Rosistilla ulvae: one gene and its partner. The main gene of each other region encodes a partner of the protein of the gene in region 2 in a complex. Links are inferred from orthologs where the notes say so. Each region holds a gene or a part of one and is shown on either strand. Other genes may lie near its edges.

Region 1 (12,063 bases), 4.8 Mb from region 2 along the record:
GTCGCCATGTTCGTGCTGCAAGCGAGCGATCCGTTGCGACAGCAGGCTTCGCAAATCGCTAGCGGTCCCTAGGTCCGCCCCGCCGAGTTCGACGTTCACGTAACGGAAGCTGTCCGATTCGATGAAGTGAACGCGGCTGCTGCCATCGGCATCGATGTCGACCAAGTGGAACCCGTGGGCTCCGGTTTCGCTGAGGCTGCGTCCTTGCGGCGAACCACAATAGCTTGCACCGACGCCCGCGGCACCGTCCAAAGTGCGGCGTTGATGTTCGCCACCGAGAGCCCAGTAATCGAAGCGGCCTTCGGCCAATGCGGTTGCGTCGCTGGTGCCGTAGCCCAACGCGATCGTGAACTCTTCGACCGGATCGTGCCGGAAACTAGGGACGTGCAGACCACTGCGTCCGTCGTTGCTGCGACCGACGACGACGGCAATCGTATCGCCGGCGCGACGCACGTACGCTTGTTCGGATCGATCCCTGGGGAAGACAGTCACGTTTGGGGGCAGAGCCAATCCGTCGCCTAGCTTGGCGAGATCGTCGACTTGCCCTGTCGTCCAGAAGACCTGAATGTTCTGTTGATGCAGCTGTTCAAACTGTTCGACCAGCATCGCCATCCCACGGGGACCGGCGGTAATCGGATGGAACAGGTCGCCCGAGAGCAACACAAAGTCGACGTTTTCGAGAACCGCGGTTTCGAAGACCGTCGCGGCCGCCTTCCATGCCGCACCCGCCATCGCTTCGCGCAAGTGCTGTGGGACTTCGTCTAGGTCGCCCAAAGGACGTTCCAGATGAAAGTCGCTGGCATGTATAAATCGAAAGGATTCGCCAGTCATCGTTCCCTCCTGGCCCGATCGGTTTTCAAATCTACCACGTCTGCCACAGCCGTGCGGCGCGCTCTGTCGGTATTATCAGTCGCAGAGTTTAACGAAAATTTGGATTCTTTACCAAGATCTGTTTGGGGACATAACGGAAATCGAGGGAAGAAAAATCGTGCGTTGATTGCTAGCTTTTGCGGCGATCTCCCCGCTTAAGGGGGCATGGCCGGCCGCCCCGACGATGACAAGTGGATAAGTATTTGGCGAATAAACGGCGAACCGTTCCCCTCTGCGGGTGGGGCTGGCCGAGAGGCCGATTGTTGCGAAAGCCCGCGAATCGTTGGTGCTGGCCTGTCCAAACGGACACGCTCAGGTGGTCTGGTGCCCCGTCTAGGGTTGTTGCTGGCTTTTTTAAAAGAACTAAACTCGGCCACCCCGCGGGAGGTCGAATGCTATCTGCCTCGCTCCCCTGGCAACACTACACCTTCTATTTATAGATGCGAGATCGCATGGACATTGCAGTACCGGAAGAAGCTTCCGAAGCGGCGTCGAATCAGAGCGCTTGGCGTCAGTGGCTGATGGTCGCCGGACTTGTCTATGTGCTGATCTGCGCTGTTGGTTTGATCGGGTCGGGGTTCAAGACCGCGACGGGCAGCCAAGCGAAAGAGATGTTCGAATTCGCCACCAATCCGTTTGCAGGCCTTGTGGTCGGAACCGTCGCCACCGCGTTGATCCAATCCTCCTCGACGGTGACCTCGATCATCGTAGGCTTGGTTGCCGGTGGCCTGCCCGTGTCGGTCGCCGTGCCGATGGTGATGGGAGCGAACATTGGAACATCGATCACCAACACGATCGTTTCGCTTGGGCATGTCCGCGAGAAGAAGGAATTTGCCCGCGCGTTTTCGGCGGCGACGGTGCATGATTTCTTCAATCTATTGTCGGTGGTGATCTTCCTGCCGTTGGAGATGGCTACCGGGTTCCTGGAAAAGATCGGCAGCGCATTGGCGGGCATCTTTGTCGTTGGCGATGCCTCGATGGGAGGCCTGAATTTCGTCAAAGCTGCGACGGCGCCGGTCGTTAACTTCTTCAAACAGAGCGTGGAAGGGATGGGGACGACCGGCGGCGGGATCGCCCTGATTCTGGCCGGGATCGTGCTGATCTTTCTTTCGATTCATTACGTCGGCAAGCTGTTGAAGACGTTGATGGTTGGCAAAGCCAAGGAATTGATGCATGCGGCGATCGGCAAGGGGCCCGTTTCGGGAATCTTCTCCGGCACGCTGGTGACCGTTCTTGTGCAGTCCTCCTCGACGACGACTTCGTTGATGGTGCCCCTAGCAGGGTCGGGCGCCTTTGGGCTGAAACAGATCTATCCGTTTACGCTGGGGGCAAACATTGGAACGTGCATCACTGCGCTGTTGGCCGCGACGGCGGTCGATGGGAATGCGGCGGCGGCGCTTCAGATCGCCTTCATCCACTTGACCTACAACGTCCTGGGCGTGCTGTTCATCTATGGGGTGCCGATGCTGCGGTATCTACCGGTCAAGGCGGCAGAGTGGCTTGGCGAAACGGCGTCGGAGAACAAGTTGGTCGCGTTGGCCTACATCTTGAGCGTTTTCTTTGTCATCCCCGGCATGTGCTTGGGTGTCACCAGCATGTTGTAGCGCGTGGCAATGGCCGGGAGTGGCCTGCCTTAATCCGCGGTCGCCGATGCGCCGCGATCGATTTCACCAACCCACATTTCTGAAGGGAGTTTATAAATGTCGGACCTGCCTCGGATGTCGATCAAGAGTCTTCGCAACCTGATCGCGGAAACCGAAACAACGCTACATGAATTAAACACCGAGCTGCAGCGTCGCGAGGAAGCCGCTCAGGATTCGGAGATCGAACATCTCGAAGACCACATGAAACATGCGGAGCTTTCGCTGCAGTCGATTCGCGACTTCTTTGTGATCTTGATCAATGAGTACCGCTCGCGACACTAGCGGTTTGTCAAACTTTGATTTTAGGACTGTTGGTAGTGGACGAGGTTACTAGGTCCCAATAATCTTTGGCGCGAAAGGACTCGTGCCCTCGTCCACCACGCTAAAGTCAAAAGTGGACGAAGCACTAGTGGTTGAGCGTCCCTGAGCGTCCCGAAGCGTCCCTGTGGTGTAGGACGCCGTGCTTTAGAAAACGCCGGCGCCAAAGCTGTCGTCGTTGTCTTTCCCGCCTCGCGGTGAGCTGGCTTCCCCGCTGGGACGTTGGTGGAAATGAGGCGCCGGAGGCGGAAGCTTGGCTGGCACTTCGGAGGCTTGGGGGGCAGCGGCCGCGGCGACATCTTCGTTGTCAAAATCGTCGTCGTAACGAGATCGGTAACCGGGCTGTTGGGCGCGTTGCAGTTCCAATTCGAACTCTTCGATCACGTGCCGTTGGATCTGTTCGCGGCATTCCGAATTGATCGGATGGGCGACGTCGGCGTACAGTTTCTGAGGCCCGTCGTTGTCGCCATTGCCACCACGCTGTTTGGTTCCGCATTGATTGCAGAACGGGGCTCGCAGGTAATTCTTGTGGCCACATCGGTTGCAGTGACCTGTCAGTTTACGGCTGGGCATCGCGACAAATGGCCCGTTGGTGCCGTCGATGATTTTCAAATCGCGGATGACAAAACAGGAATCGAAGGTGATCGAGCAAAACGCCCGCAATCGATCCTCTGAGTTTTCCATCAGCTTGACGCGTACTTCGGTGATATCCACTGTCCGACCCTCCCTAACCGAGTGCTGTTAAAATTATCCCAAATCCCGCGTGGGGCTGGCAATGCAAACCGAATGCGCTGCAAAAGCGCTGCCGATGCCGGCGGCTTGTAGGTTGTGAGCGATTCTCGATGCGACCGCCGCGTTGGGGCAGACGCCAAAACATGCTGATCCGCTGCCGGTCACCTGATATCCCAAGACGGGCGTTCGAGCGATCGCCGAAAGAACGCGGTCGATCCACTCGCTGGTCGCGCGAGCGGGCTCCGACAACCGATTCAATAACTGGGATGCGATCTGAGTGCCACGTCCCCCGACGAGCGCGGCGAGCATCGCTGCAGCGGAGCTGGGGCGCGAGGGAACTTGGCAGCGGCGATAGACCTCCGCCGTCGAAACGCTTTCCGGCGGATGGACGACGACAAAGTGCAGCTTGCCGCCGATCGAAACCGGATCGATCTGTTCGCCACGTCCTGTCGCGATCGCCGCGGACATCGACCCCTGCGGCGAACCAAAGAAGAACGGAATGTCGCTCCCTAGTTCTCCCGCAAGCTGCAACAGGCGTTGGTCATGCTGGTCGATCTGGCACAACTGAGCGGCGGCTCGCAAGGCGCCGGCTGCATCGCTGCTGGCGCCGCCCATCCCCGCTCCCGCCGGGATCGTCTTGGCGATCGTCGCGCGAAAACCGTCGGCGATGGAAAACCGTTGGCGGAATTGTTCCAGAGCTCGGGTCACGAGATTGTCTTGCGAGCGAGGGAGCGTGGCGACGGCCTGTGAACCTCGATAGCGCTCGACGACGGCCGCTTGATGTGGCAGCCAACCGCATTCGACGCGTACATCATCGGTATCGGAAAGGGCTACACGAATGCGATCGAAGCGATTGATCGCGACCATCACCGTTTCGAGTTCATGAAAACCGTCGGCGCGACGGTCCAGCAGCTCAAGAAACAGGTTCAGCTTGGCGGGGGTATTGATCTCAACCGCTGGGGGTTGGTTCGCATGCATGTCAAGTTGCTACCTAGCGTCAATGATGTTCATGCCACCGACATAACGATGGGGCTGCGGACAAGGTGTTCGGTTGCAAGCCCGAGATCTGTTACCAACGCGCGACCAAATAAGGAGAATACAAGCTGGAGTTATCCGCGCGTTGCCAGCAAACCTAAGAACGGATTGTACGCCGATCCAAGGGGGGGTCAAGAAAACAAATGGCAGCTTAAAGTGAGTTAATCGCACTTTATCGGGGGGCAGCACTGCCCAGTGCCCCTAAGTTGCCAGGTTTGTTGTGGGAACTCCCGCTTGCCTGCTGCGGCGTTCAATGGGGGCCGCCCCTGCGTTGTGGCCACAGCGCCAACGCGTTGGCGGCTAGGACCAAGGCCCCCCCGATTACCAGGGGCGTGCTGAACGTTTCGTTAGCGTAGGCGACGGTGCAGCAGAGGCTGAGCGTTGCGGGAAGCGTCATCGCCCACAACGATGCAAAGACGGGCTCAAGGGTGTAGATCACGGCCGCCTGCCCCGCCGAAATCATCGGTTGGTACTTGTTCATCCAAGCGAAAGCGATCAGCGACGGGATCGAGCAGAGCAGGATCAACATTAAATAGAAGGAGGGTTTGACGGCCAGCGACGTCCAACCGCCAACGGCTGATTCGGGGACGTGGAATTGCAGCCAAGCGAATGTGCAAAAGGCGAGCAGTGCCGTGGTGGCAAACATACTGGGGGTAAAGGCGATCGAGTGGTAGCGTTTGCCCAGTTGATCCAACAGCAGGATCTGGCCGCTGAAAAAGAAGACTGAAAGCAGGGTCAACCAGTCGCCGGTGGTCCAGGTCTGCCGCATGTCGGCGGCGAAACCGATTCGCCCGTCGCGCAATTGGATCACTTCCGCCAGGACGGCTACCCCGAACAGGGCCAACATCGCTCCGGCGATCACCGTCGGCCGCGGCATCCGCCGCTGGGCGATCGCCGAAATGATCGGGGTCACCACGACCACCAGGCTGGTAAGGAAACCGCTGCGCGAGGCGGGGATCGTCCCCAGGCCGATGACTTGCAAGATCAGCCCCATCACAAACATCGCCCCGATCGCGGCGCCGGCCAGGAGATGCGGCATCTGCACCTGGCGAAGCGTGCGGTGGAAGAAGAGCAAATAGAGAAGCATCGCGGCGGTAAACCGGATTCCGATCATCCAGGCTGCCGCAGAGGATCGCAGCATCGGCGATGCGGTCAGCTGTGTTACCGAGAAGTGCTCATCGACCTGCATGTTCAAGCACTTCATCATCGGAAACGAAAGTCCCCACATGCTGTTGACCAGCACCAGTGCGACGATGGCACGTCGACGATCGCTCGGTTGGACGGGGGCTAGCATCGCGGGGACCCAAGAGGCCGGTAGGCAGGGGATGGCAAAAGTTCCGATCTTAACGATTGCCGAATTGTTTCCCAGCCGACTTGCCTGCAGAACCGACAGGTTCCTCACCTTGCGGGCCTCTCTGAATTGTTCCGACAAAACAATCCGATAATAGAGCGTACGGTGGCTGCACGAACTTTGAGGCGCAGCGGAGAGGTCAGTCGACCAGGCTCATCGCCGTCCAGACGCATCGGTTCACCGCCCGTGGGCAACGGATTGTTTCGAAGGGGAAGACGTTGGAAAAATCGAAGTTCGAAACCAGTTTGCGACGCTGTGCTGTCTTATTGATGAGCCTGTCGACCAAGGCGGCCACGATCGTGATGTCGCGTCTGACGACAGCACAGGTCGAAGCGATCAGTCTAGAGATCGCGCGGATGGAATCGGTCGGCGGGACCGAGCAAGAGGAGGTGATGCATGAGTTTATGGGAACCAAGACCAGCGCGCTGAATGTCAGCTGCGGCGGCTTGAATCTCGCCAAGGAACTAATTCGCCAATCGATGGGGAACGACGCCGATCCGGTAATCCAACGGATCGAACAATCGATCGAACAGAAACCGTTCGCCTTTGTCCGCCGGATCGAACCGCGAAATCTGATCCAGTTTGTTCAAGACGAACATCCGCAGACGATCGCGCTGATCCTGAGCCATCTGCCCGAAGGCTATTGCGCCGAAGTCTTGTCGGGGCTGGATCCCGAAAAGCAGTTGGAGGTGATCCAACGGATCGCTGTCGTGGGAAGCGCCGACACGTTGGCGATGGCCGATCTGGAACGCGGCCTGGAGATGCGATTGGCTAGTTTGGTCAACGGAACCAATCTACATGTCGGCGGCGTCGAACACGTGGCAGGAATCTTGAACGTCTCCGAACGCTCGGTCGAACGGACGATCATGGAAGCGCTGGCCGAAGATGAGCCGGAACTTGTCGACGAGATCCGGCACCTGATGTTCGTCTTCGAAGATATCGCCAAGATGGGCGACAAGGACATCCAGTCGCTGTTAAAGAATGTCGAAGCGAGCAAGTGGGCTTGCGCGTTGAAGGGTTGCAGCGAGCCGTTGGTCAACAAGGTGATGAAGAACATGAGTTCCCGCGCGGCAGACAACCTCCGCGAAGAGATGGGCTTCCTGGGCGCCGTCCGCTTGTCCGATGTCGAAGCGGCGCAGCAAGGGATCGTCGATATGGTCCGCACGCTCGAAGACGCCGGCGAGATCTCGCGACCGACCGGCGAAGAAGAGGAGGAGTTTGTCAGCTAGGGTGTCGGTGCAGGAGATTTCATCTCCATCGCGATCACTTTTTCCTCGGAGCTTGCGGCGATCATGTCCAACAGTTGCTGCAGCTTTCGATGAGTGACGTACGTCGTCGTGACAACAAATGCATTCGCCGAACCCGTTTCGGTTTCGATCAGCCGAATTACGCTGGGGCCGCCAAGTTCCTCCCATGTCCCGGGGGTGACGATCGCGACAATCATCTCGACCGAATTGCGATCTGCCTGCAGCCCGGTCTCCCCCGCCCAATAGATCCGCGTGATCAGCTGCGATTCGGCGGCCTCCACGCTGGTGATGACAAGGTGCTCGTTTGTAATCGTATGCGTCAGGTCGAGGTCACGTAAAATGATCGACAGGGCCCCTTCAAGGCTGGCCTGATCGATCGCCGTGGTTACCGCAATGTCTGCTGTTAGCCCTAGATCTTCCAGCGCGCGACGATCGATGCGAATCGGGATCCCCGCCTTGTCGGCGAGGATCTTGACAACATTTCCAAACGGTTCGTCGTGGAATTTGGCAGGGACGGGGCGGGCCAACGCTTCTTCGATTCTCTCGACCGCCGCAGATCTGCTCCTGGTCTCCGAGTTATCGGCCCGCATCGGCTTCGACGCATTTTGCGACCCGGCAGGCGGTTGAGCAACGGTTGTGAAGGGGACTTGTTTCTGAAACGGATCGGGGGCATTCCTCGAAGGCGGTACCTCAGATGGGCTGGTGCTTGGGCGGATCGCTGGTTTCGATTGAGCCAGGCCGACGTCTGCCAAGGCGGCGATCATAAAGCCGGCGACAGCCAGTCGGACGATTGATACTGATTTCATAGCCAGGAACTCCTACGTGACAAGGAAGAGGGGGCACCGCCGGAGCAGGTTTGCGTTTAGCTACGGGGTGGGGTATCGCTTCCCCCTAACGCGATATGCTAGAGGCTCCGCTAGGCATGTACATCAGCACATGTTCGCCACTCCCGGTACACGCAAAATTCTGAAAATTTTACGGAATGTGGAAACACTGGGATTCGCCATGCGTTACGCGTTTAGGAGTCCAAGGGATCTTCTTGGTACAGGTAATACAATCGTGATCGTTGGAACAACATTTGGTTGCCCCCCTCCTTTTGTCAAGGAATGCTATGTATTCCCGAACATCGATCTTTTGTCAACTTAATTTAGATACTTCGAATGGGGGAAACCTGTATCACCCTCGTTCATCCCTGTTTTTTCTGCTTCTTTAAACCTATCTGGGCGGCCCGCGAACGGAAGATGATTTTGCGATGTCTCCGCTCCCCCGAATGTGAGGGTATTCAATGGTTCAAGCTTACAGTCCCACTCGTTTTTCGATTCCTTCTTGGCCTGCCTGGGTGCAGATGATTGTCGCCTGTTTTGCCGGATCGCTGGCGGGGGGATATATGGCCGCAAAGGTTGCTGTTTCGCGGAGCGATGAATCGATTCGCCAGCAGATGGAGATGCGATCGATCGATCGTTTTGTCTCTTTAGGGGGCGAAGTACTGCGCGACGGCGACAAATTGAGCTCCGTGGGGATGCCAGTACTGCAAGGGCTCGGGTTCTACACGATTCGCTCGGCCAACGATGTCCGCCAGGCGATTTTGTATGGCGGAACGCTGCCGGGAATTACACAGTTGCACTTTGCACCGTTTGGTGTGAACCGCGTCGGCGCCGGGGTTACCGATGGCGACGTCTTGCGTTTTGCCAACCGGAACTTCAAAAATGTCGAATACCTCGACCTTTCCAACTGCCGTATCGAGGACGCTTCGGTGATCCAACCGATGGTCAACCTGAAGCGATTGCGGCTGGCCAACAACCCACTGACGAAAAATGGTGTCGAGTCGTTGAACTTGTTGGATTCGGTTGTCGAGTTGTGGATTGGTTGGCCCGATCGAACGATTAGCCCCGACAGCATGTACCGCAGCGCCGAGCTGCGAAAGACGCTCGTTAAAGCGTTGACCGAGATGGACAAGCTGCAGAAGGTGCATCTGTATGATGACATACAACTGACGCAGTCTGAAAAGACTCAGTTAGGTCAACTGGAGTTGGTCAAAGCCTATATGAATTAGCCGACAGCCGGCGGGCAGATCGTAGACGTCGCCGACAAGTTTGTGGATAATAAGCCGCACACAAACACGAGGATTCCGCCGGAATCCTCGCCACTGCGAGACTTACCCCACCTGTCTGTACTATCCATCGAGAGGATCCCCCGCATGAGATTGTCGTTGTTAATAATCGTCTTGGTGTCCGCACTCTCCGCCTCTGCGGCGGAGGTCAAGCTGGAGAAGGGGGATCACATCTGCCTGATCGGCAACGAGTTGGGCGAGCGGATGCAGCACCATAATTATTGGGAATCGCTGCTGCACCAAAGCTTCCCCCAGCACGAACTGACCGTTCGCAACCTCTGCTTCCCCGGCGATGAGCCGATGGATCGGATCCGTTCGAAGAACTTTGGCGATCCCGATTCGCATCTGACCCACAGCAAAGCGTCGGTCGTGATGATGTTCTTCGGTTTCAACGAATCGTTTGCCGGTGAAGAGGGACTGGCGGAGTTCACCGACCAGATGACTCAATTGGTCAACGAGACCAAGGCGAAGGACTACAGCGGCAACGGGGCGCCAAAGATCATCCTCGTTTCGCCGATCGCGTTCGAGAAGACCGGCGACAAGAACCTTCCCGACGGCAGCCAGCACAATCCGCGGTTGGAGATGTACACCGCGGCCTTAGCCGATGTTGCGAAGCAGACCGAGGTGGGATTTGTCGATCTGTTTCATCCGTCGCAAAAACTGTTCGAATCGCACGACGAAAGGCTCACGCTCAACGGTTCGCATCTAAACGAAAAGGGCTACCAAGCGTTGGCTCCCGCGTTTGTCAGCGCGATGGGAGGCAGCGATGCCGCCGAGATCAAACCCGAACTGAAGGCGGAAGTCGACGACAAGAACTTTCATTGGTGGCACCGCTATCGCGCCGTCAACGGATTTTCGATCTACGGCGACCGCGGTTTGGCGGGCCAAGACGGCACGCGAACCTACAACAATCGCGACGTCATGGAACGCGAGCGGGCAATCCTGGATCAGATGACCGCCAACCGAGATGCTCGGATCTGGGCGATCGCTCAGGGCGGCAGCGTCCCTGCGGAAGTCGACGACAGCAACACGCTGCCGTTTATCAACGTGACGACTAATGTTGGTGGCGCCGACGATGTAAACAAGAAGCGGGGCAAGTTGGGATCGTTGGATTACCACACCGCCGCCGAACAGCAGAAGATGTTCGAATTGGCTGATGGGCTGCAGATCGAACTGTTCGCCTCCGAAGAACAGTTCCCCGAACTTGCCAATCCGGTCTCGTTGCAGTTCGACAACAAGGGGCGACTGTGGGTCTCGACGATGGCCTCGTATCCGCACTGGCAACCCAAGAGCAAACTGGACGACAAGCTGCTGATCTTGGAAGATGTCGATAACGACGGCAAGGCGGACGAGTGCAAGGTCTTTGCCGGCGGCTTGCACCAGCCGACTGGATTCGAGCTGGGCAAGGGAGGCGCTTTTATCGCCCAACAGCCTGACATTTTGTTCGCTCAAGATCTCGATGGTGATGATGCCGCCGACACCGTGATTCGCAAACTGGCGGGCTTCTGTTCGGCCGACTCGCACCACGGCATCTCCGCATTCGAATGGGGCCCCGGTGGGAACCTCTACTTCGAAGAGGGAACCTTTAAATACTCGCAGGTCGAAAGTCCTTATGGCCTGAATCGTTTGCACGAAGGGGGCATTTGGCAATATCACCCCGTGACCGAGCGGTTTGGTGTGCACGTTAGCGTCGCCTTCTCGAACCCTTGGGGACACGTCTTCGACCGCTGGGGCCAGAACTTCATCGGCGATGCGTCCCCCGGCTTCAGCTACTGGGCTGCACCGATTTCGGGCAAGATTCAATACCCGATGAAACACCCTGGCGGATCGCAGCATCGCCGCGTGGCGAAACTGGAAACCAGCGACGGAATCGCCGGTGGCGATCCCAAGTTCGCGCTGCCGACGCTGTATCCAAAGCGAACGCGTCCGCTGGGCGGATGTGCGATGATCTCCAGCCGTCACTTTCCCGATGAATGGCAGGGCAACTTCCTTGTCACCAACTGCATCGGCGATCGAGCGGTTTTGAATCACAAGATCACCGAAGACGGTTCGGGTTTTGTCGGCGTTGAAGTCGAAAAAATCGTCGAAGGCAAAGATGGCAACTTCCGCCCCGTCGACTTGCAGATCGCCCCCGATGGCTCGCTGTACATCGTCGATTGGCACAATGCGTTGATCGGACACCTGCAGCACAACCTGCGTGATCCAAGCCGCGACCACAGCCATGGCCGAATCTGGCGGATCACGCACAAGACGCGTCCGTTGGTCGAACCGGCGAATATCGCGGGCCAGCCGATTGCGGCGCTGTTGGATCTGCTGAAGCTGCCCGAAGATCGCACTCGCTATCGCGTGCGACGTGAACTAGCCGAGCAGGATCCAGCCGAGGTCGTTGCGGCGGTAAACGAGTGGACCAAAAACTTGGACCCATCGGACGCCGACTACGATCACCATCTGACCGAAGCGTTGTGGGTTTGCCAAACGCATCATGCGATCCAGACCGAACTGTTGGGCCAAGTCTTGAACGCCAAGGACCACCGTGCGAGAGCCGCTGCGACACGCGTCGTTTCGTTCTGGGCCGATGATCTCGACAGCCCGATCGAATTGTTGACCCCACGGATCAACGACGAACATCCACGCGTCCGCTTGGAAGCGGTCCGAGCGCTCAGTTTCCTCAGTGGCGATGAAGCTGCCGAACTGGCATTGGAAGTACTGAACCACGACGTCGACGATGCGTTGCAGTACACGTTGGAAGAAACGCTG
Region 2 (12,198 bases):
GGTGATCTGAGCGACATTGCCACGACCGCGGGACAAGCCGCCACGATCCAATTGTCCAGCAGCGATGTCGAAGGGGATGCGGTCACCTACGCTGCGTTTAACGTCGGCACCGTTGGCTACACCACGTCGGTCAACCAATCGACGGGCGAAGTTACCGTGACGCCGCCGGCCGGTTTTGTCGGTACGTTCGACGTGATGGTTGGTGTCAAAGCGGCCAGCAGCACGGTGACTCAAGCCGATTCGACTGCCTTCGATCTGCAGACCCTAAGCGTGACGGTGCAGGCATCGGCGCTGCAAGGTGTCAGCCTGGATGCGGCAAGCGACACCGGCGTCAGCAACAGCGACGGGATCACCAGCAGCACCAATCCAACGTTCACGATCACCGGCACCACAGCTGGTTCAACAGTCGAGTTGTTGTCGGGCAGCACGGTGATCGGATCGGCAGTCGCCACCGGCACGACGACTCAGATCACGACGACTCAATTGGCAGCCAACGGGAACGGCACTTATTCGATCTCGGCGCGGCAGACCAGCGGCGGGACGACCAGCGCGGCGACCACACCGATCACCGTCGTCTACGACTCCTCGGCTCCTGCCGCGATCACGACGCAGATCGCGACTCAGGCGACTGTTGGTTCGCTGTACACGATCGATTTGGCGCAGGTCGAGGAAGGGACCGGGCTGATCTACTCCTTGGCCAATGGGCCTGCGGGGATGACGGTCGACGCGCAGTCCGGCGTGGTTTCTTGGACTCCAACAACGTCGCAACTGGGCGATCAGACGTTCTCGATCACGACGTCCGACCAAGCGGGAAACAGTCGCGACAATTCATATAGTGTCAACGTGGGAAGTGAGACGACGGTCACGTTGGAGATGTCGTTCACCGATCTGGCGGGCAATCCGATCACTCAATTGCAGCGCGGGGATGAATTCCTGTTGAACATCACCGCGATCGACGAACGGACGTTCGAATCGCTCAAGGGTGTGGCGACAGCCTATTTGGATATCCTTTACAACCAGAACCTGGCCGAACCGGTGGGGACGAAACTGACGATCGATCCGACCGACACGCCGGAAGATATCGCCGAATCCCCCTTCACGTTTACCTCTTCCTTCAACGACGCTCGGCTTGGCTCAGCAGCGACCCCAGGCTTGATCGATGAACTTGGTGCGTTTTCCACCAGCCCTCCCGGCCTGGTGGCTGGTTTGGTTTCGGTCCACTTCCGCGCCTCGAATGCGGGGACGTTGGTCTTCACCGGGGATCCGGCCGACGGCAACGGCACCGACGTACTGGTCCACGGCAGCGACGATGAACTCGAGCCGTCGAAGGTAAACTTTGGTAGCGCATCGATCGAAATCGTTTCGACTTTTGTCGCCGCGGACGACATCTTCAACTTCGACGAAGATAGCTCGAACAACGCGATGGATGTATTGAGCAACGATCAATTGCTGACATCCGGGACGACGCTGACGATCGTCAGCACCAGCACGCCGGTCAATGGCGGCACGGTGACGATCGTCGGAAATGGAGATTCGTTGTCGTACACTCCCGCGGCGAACATCAACGGAGCCGACGAGTTCACCTATACGGTGGAAGATCAGAATGGTGCCAGCCAAACCGTGACGGTTTCGGTCGGGTTGCAACCGGTCAACGATCCTCCGACTGCGGTCGACGATACGATCGACAACATCAATCGCGGCAGCACCGGGAATGTGTTGGAAGTGCTGGAAAACGACACGATCACGCCAGATGAGAACGAGACTTTGCGAGTCGTTTCGGTGGGAACCACAAGCGCTGGTGGAACGGTCACCATCGGTTCTGGCGGCAATCATATTCAGTACACTCCGGCAGCCAACTTCTCCGGAACTGAGACCTTCACTTATACGATCAGCGATCGGACGACCGGTGGGCTGACAAGCACCGCCACGGTGACGGTCAACGTTTCCGCGTTAAGCACTGGAACGCATGCCTTTACCGTTGTCGAAGATGCCGCAGCGGCGTCGTTTGACGTGCTGACGGGCGACCGGGCCGCCAATCCCGATGAAACCAATATCTCGCTGCAATCGATCGTTTCGACCTCCAACGGTGGCACCGCGCTGATCACCAGCGATGGCATGGTCCAATACACTCCGGCTGCCAACTTCTTCGGTACCGAAACGGTCACCTACACCATTCGCAGCGATGACGGCGACACCGGAACCGGAACGATCACGTTTACCGTGACTGCCGTCAACGATCCGCCCGTGGCTGTCGCAGACACATTCCAGGTTGGCAAATCAGCGGGGGCGACGACGTTGGCCGTATTGGACAACGACACGATCGGGGTCGATGCCAACGAAACGCTGACGATCACTTCGGTCAACGCAGGAAACCTGACTGGCACTTTGACGATCAGTTCCGACAATCAATCGTTGGTCTACACACCCAACGGAACGTTCACCGGGACCGAGACCTTCACCTATACGATCTCCGACAACAACGGCGGCGAAGCGACAGCTACGGTGACGCTCAATGTGCTCGATTATGTGCCACGCGACTTCAACTTTACCGTCGAGAGCACGTTCTTGAACGCGTTTGGTTTCAACGTGACCCTGACCGGTACCGACGACTTTGGCAACGCAGTCAATTCGACGGTGACCGTCGATGCCGCCGGCACGTTCACCTTTGCCGATCAGGCACCGGGCAGCTACACGTTGACGGTTCCAGCGATTCCATTTTTGATTGGTGCCGAACAAGACCAAGTCTTCACGATCGAATCGGATATGGACGATGGCGATTACACCGCACCGACGATCGAGATCGGCGCGATGCATCCATCGTATATCGCGATCCGCGATTGGTTCGGCAGCACATCGCGGGAGAGCGTCGTCTTGGCGGTTGTCCAAGATGGTGATGCTCCAGGCTTTAATCTGCAGGTCTCCAAGTTGGCCACGGGGCTGACCGATCCGGCGGTCGTGTTGAGCGACGATGGGTCTCAGGTGATCGTCACGGCTACCGTTTCCAACGCGTTGGCCTCTTCGGCGCTCGACGTCGATTCGGAAGCTGTCGACATGCGTGGCCAGCAGGGCGACTTTATGCTGCTCCGAGTTAATACGCCCGATGCGACCGAATTCACACCTGTCAGCAGTTCTTCGGCGGCCAGCGGCACTGCGGCGGCCGTCTTTGCCGAGGGCGAGGCGAGCAGTTCGGCGATGGTCTTGCCGCTCGGGTCGGCCGATATCTGGGGACAACAGGCCCCCAATTCGCAGCCCTCCGACGATCTCTCTGGCGACGACGAGGAGGACGATGACGAAACCGTCGTCAACGACCTCGTGTTTGCTCAGATGGGCGATTTGAGCTGAGCCGAGAGTCTTTGCGGTAGCTGTGGCACTGCGGGATCGAAATACTGCAGAATCCAGGCTCAGCGGCGGTTTGACGCGGAATTCCCCTCTGTCGGGTGGGGTCTTTCTCGCAGTGGCGTCGATCTCCGCGTAAATCGATGCTCGGAATGCTAAAAAGCTGGAAAATGCAGGGTTTCCGTGACGCAGCGACTTGCGGAAACAGGACTTCCCGACGTAATCTTTGCCAATTCCCGTAAAGGTAGCAAACATTACGAAACGTATTTAAACACCTTCTATCGATAGAAAGGACCATTCATGATAGGAAAAGCTCCAACCAAGACTGAGATCTTCAACGCAATCGCCGAGTCGACTCAGTTGACGAAGAAAGACATCGCTGCGGTATTCGACGCCCTGAGCGCCGAAGTTGCTACTGCAGTCCAGGGGCCTGGCCAGTTCACCATTCCCGGTCTTTGCAAAGTAACCGTTCGCGAAACTCCTGCCAAACCAAAGCGCAAGGGACGCAACCCAGCGACCGGCGAAGAGATCTGGTTGCAACCTAAGCCAGCATCGAAGAAGGTCACCATTCGCCCGTTGAAGGCGTTGAAGGAAATGATCGAAGCTTGATCGTTCCTTCGCTCGAACAAAAAGCCAACATCGCCCCGCGGTGTTGGCTTTTTTTGTATACCGTGGCGCCGCGATTCCTGCATTAAGGTGGCCCCGCGACTCCGTCACGGGCCGCTCTCGGCCGCCGCCGACTCCACCTGCCCAGGGCCTTCGGGGAAGAGCTCGCTACGACTTCGCCGCTTCGGCCGCGGGTGGCTTGGGACGCAGGTCGATGTGGTCGCGGATTCGGACAGCCTTTTTCCCCTTCAGCGCTCCGACCGTCGCTTTGAATTTGGGGACGCTTTGAATCGCAACTTCCAATGGATTATCGATCTGATGTTCGGTCGTAATCACGTCGCCGACATCCATACTCAACAGATCGCCGGTCTTGATCTTGGATCGCGCGAGAGTCACGGTTAGTTCGACGAGAGCCGAATCGAGCTGGGTTTCCAGAGCCTGCTTCGACTCGGGCGTCGCTGGATTGCTGGAGTAGCCGCCCCAGCCTTTGCTCGACAATTGGCTGCTGAAGCGTTCGATGGAGTTGTAGGGGATGCACAGGTTCATCATCCCACGATTTTTTCCCATCGTGACTTCAAAGCAGATCAAGACGATCACTTCGTTGGGGGGCACGATTTGGACCAACTGTGGATTGCTTTCGATCGATCGCAGCGTCGGCTCCATTTCCGCGACGCTTTGCCACGTCGTTTGCATGCCGTCGAGAAACAGCTTGGTGACCCGAGCCATCAAGCGATGTTCGATCTCGGTCAACGCGCGATTTGGCAAATCGTTGGGTTGTGGGTCTCCGCCGAGCATCCGATCGACAACGGCAAACGAGAGTGTGGGGGCGATGTCGAGGATCCAGTTCCCTTCGAGCGGTTTGACGTCTAGCACGCAGAAGCAGGTCGGTGTGTCGAGGCTGTAGACAAACTCGCTGTAGGTCAGTTGGTCGGCGCTGACCAATTTGACTTCGGTAATACTGCGCAACAACCCGGACAGCTTGGCGTTAAACGCGCGCCCGAGTCCTTCGTGCAGCGACCGCATCGCCCCCATCAACTCCTTGCCGACGCGTTCGGGGCGTTTGAAGTCGTAATTCATCGGCCGCAATTTCGGATCGTTGAAACGCGATGCCGACAACGTCGATCGCGGGGCAACGTTTGCCGCGGGGGAGGACGGTGCAGCCGCTTTCGGCTGACCGCTTCCTTCGGATTCCATCGCGCGGATTAGATCTTCGACTTGATTTTGGCTCAGTATTTCGTCGGACATCGTCGCCTTCCTTGGCTGATAAACTGTTCCGTTGATCCCCGCTAACTCAGGTCCCGCCTCGATCGGGCCCTACCCTTTAGGAGTCAACTGCGGACTTGTCCCTGACCGTTAACCACATATTTGTAGCTGGTTAGTTCGGTCAATCCACACGGTCCACGGGCGTGGAATTTGTCGGTCGAGATGCCGATCTCGGCGCCGAGACCAAATTCGCCGCCATCGTTGAATCGAGTGCTCGCGTTGACCATCACCGCGGCGCTGTCGATCGCGTCGGTAAACCGCTCCGACGCGGCGAGGTCCTTGGTCACGATCGCGTCGGTGTGATGCGAACCATAGCGGTTGATGTGTTCGATCGCCGATTCCAGGTCGTCGACCACGCGGACGCTGATCTTGGGGCCCAGATATTCGGTGCTCCAGTCGGCTTCGGTTGCCGCCGACGCCGTGGGGACGCACTTGCATGTCTGCGGGTCGCCGACGATCTCCACGTCGTGCTGAGCCAACGCTGCAGCGATCTGCGGCAGAAAGGCCTCTGCAACGTCGCGGTGGACCAGCAGTGATTCACAGGCGTTGCAGACGCCCATGCGGTGGCACTTCGAATTGACGGTGATCTCGACAGCTTGATCGAGGTTCGCGTCGCGGTCGACGTAGACGTGACAGTTGCCGTCGTAGTGTTTGATCACGGGCATCGTCGCTTCGCTCGCAACGCGACGAATCAAACTCTCGCCGCCGCGGGGGATCGTGACGTCGATCAGTTCGTGCATCCCGAGGAAGTGGCCGACCGCGTCGCGATCGGCGGTGCTGACTAACTGCACCGCGTCGGTTGGCAGCCCGACTTCGGCCGCGGTTTTGTTGAGGATCTCCACGATCGCAGCGCTCGAATGTGCCGCCTCTTTGCCCCCTCGCAAGATCACCGCATTGCCGCTTTTGACGCAGATCGCGGCAGCATCGGCGGTCACGTTGGGGCGACTTTCATAGATGAAAAAGACAACGCCCAACGGTACCCGGCGCTTGATGATTTGCAGGCCGTTGGGGCGGCGAAAGCCTTCGATCACCTGGCCGATCGGATCGGGCAACGCAGCGATTTCGCGCAGCCCCTTGGCGATCGCCGCGATTCGGTCGCTGGTCAATCGCAGCCGATCGACTTCCGCGTCGGTCAGGCCAAACCCTGGGGCAGCTTGCAAATCGAGAGTGTTTGTCTTTTGGAGCTCCGCTTCGTGTTGCAGCAGCGCGTCGGCCGATTGCAGCAGCCAGCGGTTTTTGATTTCGGTGCTCAACGTCGACAGCTGGCGCGACGCACGATGGGCGCGCTGGGCAACATCCAGGCAGTAGGATTCCAGGGAAGGTGTTTCGGCAGTGGTCATCAGACGCGGGATGCTCCAGCAATCAAAGGCGGTTCGAAGTGTTCGTGTTGGGATCCGATCAGGTCCGCGGCAGGACGTGCCGCATCGAATCCCTTGTCGTCAGTATCTGTCAGTCCTCGGGATTGGTCAACGCGATCGGCCCGACCGATCAATAGTCGTACCACATTCCAAATCCAATCAACGGTTCGTATTTGTCGAAGAACGACCATTGCTGGCTCTTGCCTTCGTAGAAATCGGCGCCCAACCGCAGCAACGCCCCGTCGCGGCCCCGCCACGCCCAGCCCGCCTGTAGCGTCAGGCTGCCGCCGTAGTCGAGTTCTTCTCGGAGATGGGCGTGAGCAGCGGCAAAGGGAGCACCTCGCCAACCGGTGGGGGCGGTTGGCATGTATTCGATACCAAACATGAACTCCCACTGCTCGCTGACGTCCGAATAAAACGCCCAGCCGACCTCGCCGTAGGTCCGCAACCGCTCGGTGATCCAAAAAGCAGCTCCGGCGAACAGCACGTCGCGGGAAAAGTTCAATCGATCGTGGTCGGGGTTTTTCAGTAGGAACTCATCGCCTGTGTGCGAGCTCAAGTGGTAATATCCAACGCGAGTTTGCCAGCGTCCAAAGCCGAAGGACAACGGAACGCCAGCGCGAAAGTCGACCGAACGGACGTCGGCCTCCTCCTCCATGTCCAGCCGCACCTGCGCCGAACCTTCGATATCCAACTGCATCCCGTGGCGGAACGGACCGCTGGAACGATCGCCGAAGCGAAACAGGCCAAAGCGGCCTCCCAACGTCCCATCGAGCAGCAGATTGTCTCCCTCGGGACGCGTGAACCGGCCTGCCAGTCGCGAGGCCTTTTCGTCGGCTAAATAGACCGGATAGATCGAATCCTTCGGCAACAGTTGCCACTGCCAGACCGCGGATTGGGCGGTCATTCCCAGCGGTTGTAGCGTCTGAGGAGCAAACGGCAGCGGTGGGAGCCCCGTGACCTGAGCCGCTGAGGTCTGGTAGGGATCAAACGCGAGCGCTTGCGATTGGTTGAGCGCCGCAGTGATTGCTCCGGGCGTTGGTTGCGATTGGTAGGTATCGGGGGCCAGCGACGCAACTCGCTGCGCAACCGCCGAACCGCTGCACAGCAGAGCGATCCAAAACGTTATCGCGAAACGATGTCGGCTTCCGTTCATGCTGACAATGATTCCATCCATCGATGATTGTGCAAAATCGCTACGGCCCGATCGCCGCCTTCACTTCGTGGCGGTCACCGGCTGTCGGGGCTCGGCAAAATGTGGACGCCGCGCCAGCCAAAATTCAATATTTAGAGATTTAGGCGACGCAAGGCCAGACGAGTCGCAGCGAGATCCTCTTGCTATCGAGGCCCGCTTCGCCGTCGAAGCTTGCTAGCATCGATTCGAAGCCCCCCTCCACAGCGACAATTCTGGCCCCTCATAGCCATCGATTGCGGCAGCTTGAGGAGCCAGAATGCCTAATGTTTTTAGGGGGGGAAGGCGATTTCGACCGTTGAATTAATCGGATCGATCTATCAAACTGGAACCGGCCATCAGGAAGTTGGGATGATCTTTGTCGATCAGCGAGGCACGAAGCATTCGCGTGTTTATTCTAGACAATCGATCAAATTACTTTGATTCTCCGAATCGTTTCTATGTGACCCTCCTGAAAGGGTGGGGTGAGGACGCTTTCCGATGGCACGAAGACGCCGCAACACTTCTGCTGACAGTCCGCTGACATTGTTTGATATCTTGGCTGCAGTCATCGAATATCGTTGGCGAGCTGCGTTTACATTCTTGTTGGTGATGGGATTGTCGTTGGTCGCAGTGGTGCTGTTTCCCAAAAAGTTCGAATCCGAAGCGAAGATGTTCGTGCGGTTGGGGCGGGGAAGCGTGACGATGGATACGACCGCGACGACCGGCCAAACGATCTCGATTCAAGAATCCCGCGAATCGGAGATCAATTCGATTACCGATATGCTGCAGAGTCGTCAGTTGGCCGAGGATGTGGTGACCGCCATCGGTGCCGATCGAATCCTCGAAAAGCATTCTTGGATCGAAAAGACAATCGATCATTGGATGGGCATGCTGCCCCAAATGCCCGAATCCTCCGTCGAGGGGGGCGATATGGGGGAGATGACGCCCGAGCAAGTCGAGCAACAGGAGCGATTTGAGTTGGCGGTCCGTTACGTGATCAAGAACACGAAAATCAATTCACCCAAAAAGTCGACGACGATCACGGTTGTTTGCCGGGCCCGGTCGCCCAAGTTGGCGCAAGACCTGACGACCAAGTTTCTAGAGAGCCACAACAAGATGCACCTCAACGCGTACAAGTCGCCCGGCTCGTACAAGTTCTTCGAGGAAAATTTTGCCGAACACGAAAAGATGGTCAGCGATTACGAAGACGCGATGCGCGAGGCCAAAAACGATATGGTCGTGCTCACGATCGAAGGCAAGCAGCAATCGCTGCAGGAACAGATCACCAGCGTCGAAAAAGAGATCATCAATACCAACACCGAGCTGTTTTCGGCGCGGGCGAGTCTGTTGGATTTCATGGCCGATATGGAACGCTTGCCCGAGGAGATGGCAACCGAAACGACGCGGGGAATCGCCAACGAAGCGAACGATAAGATGCGCGATCGGTTGTACGAACTGGAGATCCGCGAAAAGGATCTGGCATCGAAATATAAATCGGTCCATCCGAAACTCGTCACCCTGCGTCAACAACTCAACGCCTCCAAGATGATTCTTGCCTCTCAGGAGAAGGAGCGGGAACACAACGTGATGGCGGTCAATCCGGTTCGACAGGATGTCCATAAATCGCTGCTGACCGCAAAATCACGAATCGCCGGACTCGAAGCAAAAGTCGACGCGTTGCGGGCCGTGGAACAAGAACTCAATGAAGAACTGCAAAAGGTCAACTCGTTCGAACTCACTTCGTCCGAACTTCGTCGACGGATCAACATCGCCGACAACAACCACCGCATCTATGCTCAAAAACTGGAAGAATCGCGAATCAACAACGCGCTCGATCAGGAAGCGATCTCGAACGTTTCGATCGTCCAGCAACCTTCGTTTGTGATGAAACATATCAGCCCTAAACGGAGTCTGTTGGGAGCCCTCGGACTCCTGCTTTCGATGTTGTGTGGCGTCTTTGTGGCGGTGGCCAGCGATCGCTTTCCCGGTGTCGACGACGACTATGCCGAACTCGATCAACGTCTGGCCCAGATCGAATCCAAAGCGGCATCGCGGCGGACGTTGGAACAGGAGGCGGATGTCGACCAAGGGGATCACGACTCCCGCGCCGTCGATCAGGATGCCGATGATGACCAGCCAGCGGTCGATCACGACAACCATCAAGATTCGACCAACAACAACTGACCCACCGCTCCATGGCAACTGTTGCACATTCCCGGTTTGAAGAACGTCCAGCCGCAGCCAGCGATTCCGGTTTGCTGGTCACTTCGTTGGTGGGATCGCTGGTCTATGCGATCGTGTTCATGAACGCTGCCGATTTTCGCGGCGATACCGGAGAGGAGTTTAGCGTTCACTGGCAGATCTATTTCCGCTTGCTGATCTGTGCGGTTTGCGGCGGTATGGGAATCTTGCTGATCTCCAAATCGTACCGAGCGTTTTTAACCTTCCCCGGTTTTTTGATCACCCTGTTGATCGCTTGGATCGGCGTGACGTTGCCGTTTTCTGTCGACCGCAGCTATTCAATGGCCGCGTATATCTCGTTGGGGGCGGTGACGATGCTGATCCCCGCCGCGATGCAGATTCTGGGCGGATATCGCTATCTGTTGGTCGTCGCTGCCGGGTTGATGACCTTTCTCGTCGGTTCGTGGATTGCGTATTTGGTCTTTCCAGAGATCGGTGTTTTTAAGGAGCAGATCACGCGAACCGAAGTGCTCGAGCGAATGGGCGGGCTGGGACATCCCAACGAACTGGGGCTGTATAGCGCGTTCACGACCGTTCTTTTCGCCGTGTTGGGCTACGGTCGACGTTTGAGTTGGTTGATCGTGATCCCCGCGATGCTGTTGGGCTTGGTGACGCTGGTCGCCTGCTTCAGCCGCACGTCGATGGGCATTACGGTTGTCGGGCTGTTGGTTGTCTATCGCAAGGAACTGTTCACACAACAGACGGTTCTTGCCGCGCTGATGCTGGCGATTTTGGTGATTCCGCCGGTCTTTGTTGTCGCTGGGACCGGGGGCTTCGACTGGGTCATCGGAGACTCCCTGGAAAAGCTGTCCAAGTCGGGAAGTGCTGACGAATTGACGACCGCGACCGGTCGAACCGAGATCTGGGCGTATGCGATCGGCCGGATTGCCGAACAACCACTGCACGGTTACGGGTACATGACCGCCCGTTTTGTGATGGAAAAGTACAGCTACCACTGCCACAACATCGTGCTCAACATGTGCTTGAACACCGGGGTGATCGGCGGCATGGGCTTGTTGGCGATGGCGGTCTATTTCGTGTACGCGATCTATCACGATCCGCGCTACGAAATTGACGGTTTGGTGGCGGTCATCCTCGCCGGCGGGCTGATCGATGGGATGTTGTTCGCCGCGGTGCCATCGGCATCGATCTTGATCTGGTTTTCGGCACTGCTGTGGCGGCAACTGGATATGCAATTCGATCCGCCACAGCCGGAGTCTTTGTGATGGCGATCAGTTCTTTTTCGCAATCCCGAGCGATTCCAGTTTGGCCGCGATGTCGGCGCCATGCGAGCTTGTCTTGACCGATTTGTCGATGTGCAAGATCTTGCCATCCTTGCCGATGTAGTAGGTCCAACGGCTGGAGACACCGCGCGGGCTTAAGCATCCCAACGCTTTGGCAAACGATTTGTCTGGATCGCTTAAGATCGGATAGTCGAGATCCAAGCTGGCGGCAAAATCCATGTTCTTTTTGACGTCGTCACAGCTGGCGGTGAAGTAGGCGACGTCGAACTTTCGGATCGCTTCCCCCTGCTCTCGCATCGATTTGCACTCTTTGGTGCATCCGCCGGTAAACGCTTTGGGGAACCACGCGATCACAACGGCTTGGTTGCCTTTGAATTGTTCGCTGGTGTAGGTTTTGCCATCGCTGCCAACCAACTTGAATTCCGGAACGTCATCTCCGGCTTTCAGTTCCGCGTGTGCGGGGCGAGTTGTCAGAACCAGCGATGCCAGCAGCATCGCTCCCAATACAAATGCAGTCTTCATGCGGTCGATGCCTTTCGTGAAGGTTACGCTGACGCACCGTACACCGGTGCTTTCTTCAGCGACCCTATTCTAGCAACGCCCACCCGGTCAGGCTATTTAAAACGGATGATGGAAGACGTTCAATCGGCCGGCTTCGCTTCCAGCCCAACCGCCTCGGCTTGCCTTTGATGCGCGGTGGCGGCATCGTTTTGGCCAAGGACGCGATAGGCTTTGGTCAGCGCCTTGTGCGTGTTGATTTTTGCCCGGTCGCTCAGTTGTGGTAATGCTGTTTCCAGATCGTCGATCGCTGCTTGCCAGCGTTCCATTTTCACCAAGATGTGGCCGCGGGTGTCGCGGACTCTCATCGCAATCTCGCGGTTGTTTCCAACCAGACCAATCGCTTTGTTGGCATAGCCCAACGCGGTCTCCAGGTCGGGTGGATCTTGGCGCGCAACCAGCCAAGCCATGTTGTTCA

What was found.
Region 1: the proteins of fliM (region 2) and fliG are in contact, whole or in part, in a crystal structure (PDB 4QRM), measured with the Thermotoga maritima proteins. The link is inferred for Rosistilla ulvae from one-to-one orthologs. Residues at the interface, in WP_004081085.1 of Thermotoga maritima: Tyr124, Leu127, Asp128, Ile130, Met131, Gly132, Gly133, Pro134, Glu136, Pro139, Arg141, Thr144, Glu145, Ile146, Glu147, Ser149, Ile150, Lys153; in WP_004082903.1 of Thermotoga maritima: Phe122, Ser125, Glu126, His127, Pro128, Gln129, Thr130, Val133, Glu157, Arg161, Leu164, Leu165, Arg167, Ser169, Glu171, Val172, Glu175, Ile176, Asn179, Lys182.

The regions. Positions count from the first base shown.
Region 1 is NZ_CP036261.1:5,746,822-5,758,884, forward strand. Bases 5,319-8,172 are described here. They hold fliG (flagellar motor switch protein FliG), read left to right. Parts: upstream 5,319-6,167; coding sequence 6,168-7,178; downstream 7,179-8,172. Other genes in these bases: EC9_RS20325 (DMT family transporter), read right to left, coding at 5,319-5,892; EC9_RS20335 (DUF4974 domain-containing protein), read right to left, coding at 7,175-8,002. Outside these bases: EC9_RS20300 (metallophosphoesterase family protein), read right to left, coding at 1-831; EC9_RS20305 (Na/Pi symporter), read left to right, coding at 1,323-2,474; EC9_RS20310 (hypothetical protein), read left to right, coding at 2,571-2,795; EC9_RS20315 (SpoVG family protein), read right to left, coding at 2,979-3,545; ispE (4-(cytidine 5'-diphospho)-2-C-methyl-D-erythritol kinase), read right to left, coding at 3,579-4,541; more of EC9_RS20325, read right to left, coding at 4,849-5,318; EC9_RS20340 (leucine-rich repeat domain-containing protein), read left to right, coding at 8,482-9,249; EC9_RS20345 (PVC-type heme-binding CxxCH protein), read left to right, coding at 9,394-12,063. UniProt on the Bacillus subtilis protein: One of the proteins that forms a switch complex that is proposed to be located at the base of the basal body.
Region 2 is NZ_CP036261.1:919,259-931,456, forward strand. Bases 3,150-6,138 are described here. They hold fliM (flagellar motor switch protein FliM), read right to left. Parts: upstream 5,188-6,138; coding sequence 4,111-5,187; downstream 3,150-4,110. Other genes in these bases: EC9_RS03370 (Ig-like domain-containing protein), read left to right, coding at 3,150-3,342; EC9_RS03375 (HU family DNA-binding protein), read left to right, coding at 3,637-3,945; EC9_RS03385 (glutamate-5-semialdehyde dehydrogenase), read right to left, coding at 5,271-6,138. Also shown: more of EC9_RS03370, read left to right, coding at 1-3,149; more of EC9_RS03385, read right to left, coding at 6,139-6,545; EC9_RS03390 (DUF1207 domain-containing protein), read right to left, coding at 6,694-7,740; EC9_RS03395 (GumC family protein), read left to right, coding at 8,236-9,921; EC9_RS03400 (O-antigen ligase family protein), read left to right, coding at 9,933-11,204; EC9_RS03405 (peroxiredoxin), read right to left, coding at 11,211-11,744; EC9_RS03410 (tetratricopeptide repeat protein), read right to left, coding at 11,864-12,198. UniProt on the Bacillus subtilis protein: One of the proteins that forms a switch complex that is proposed to be located at the base of the basal body.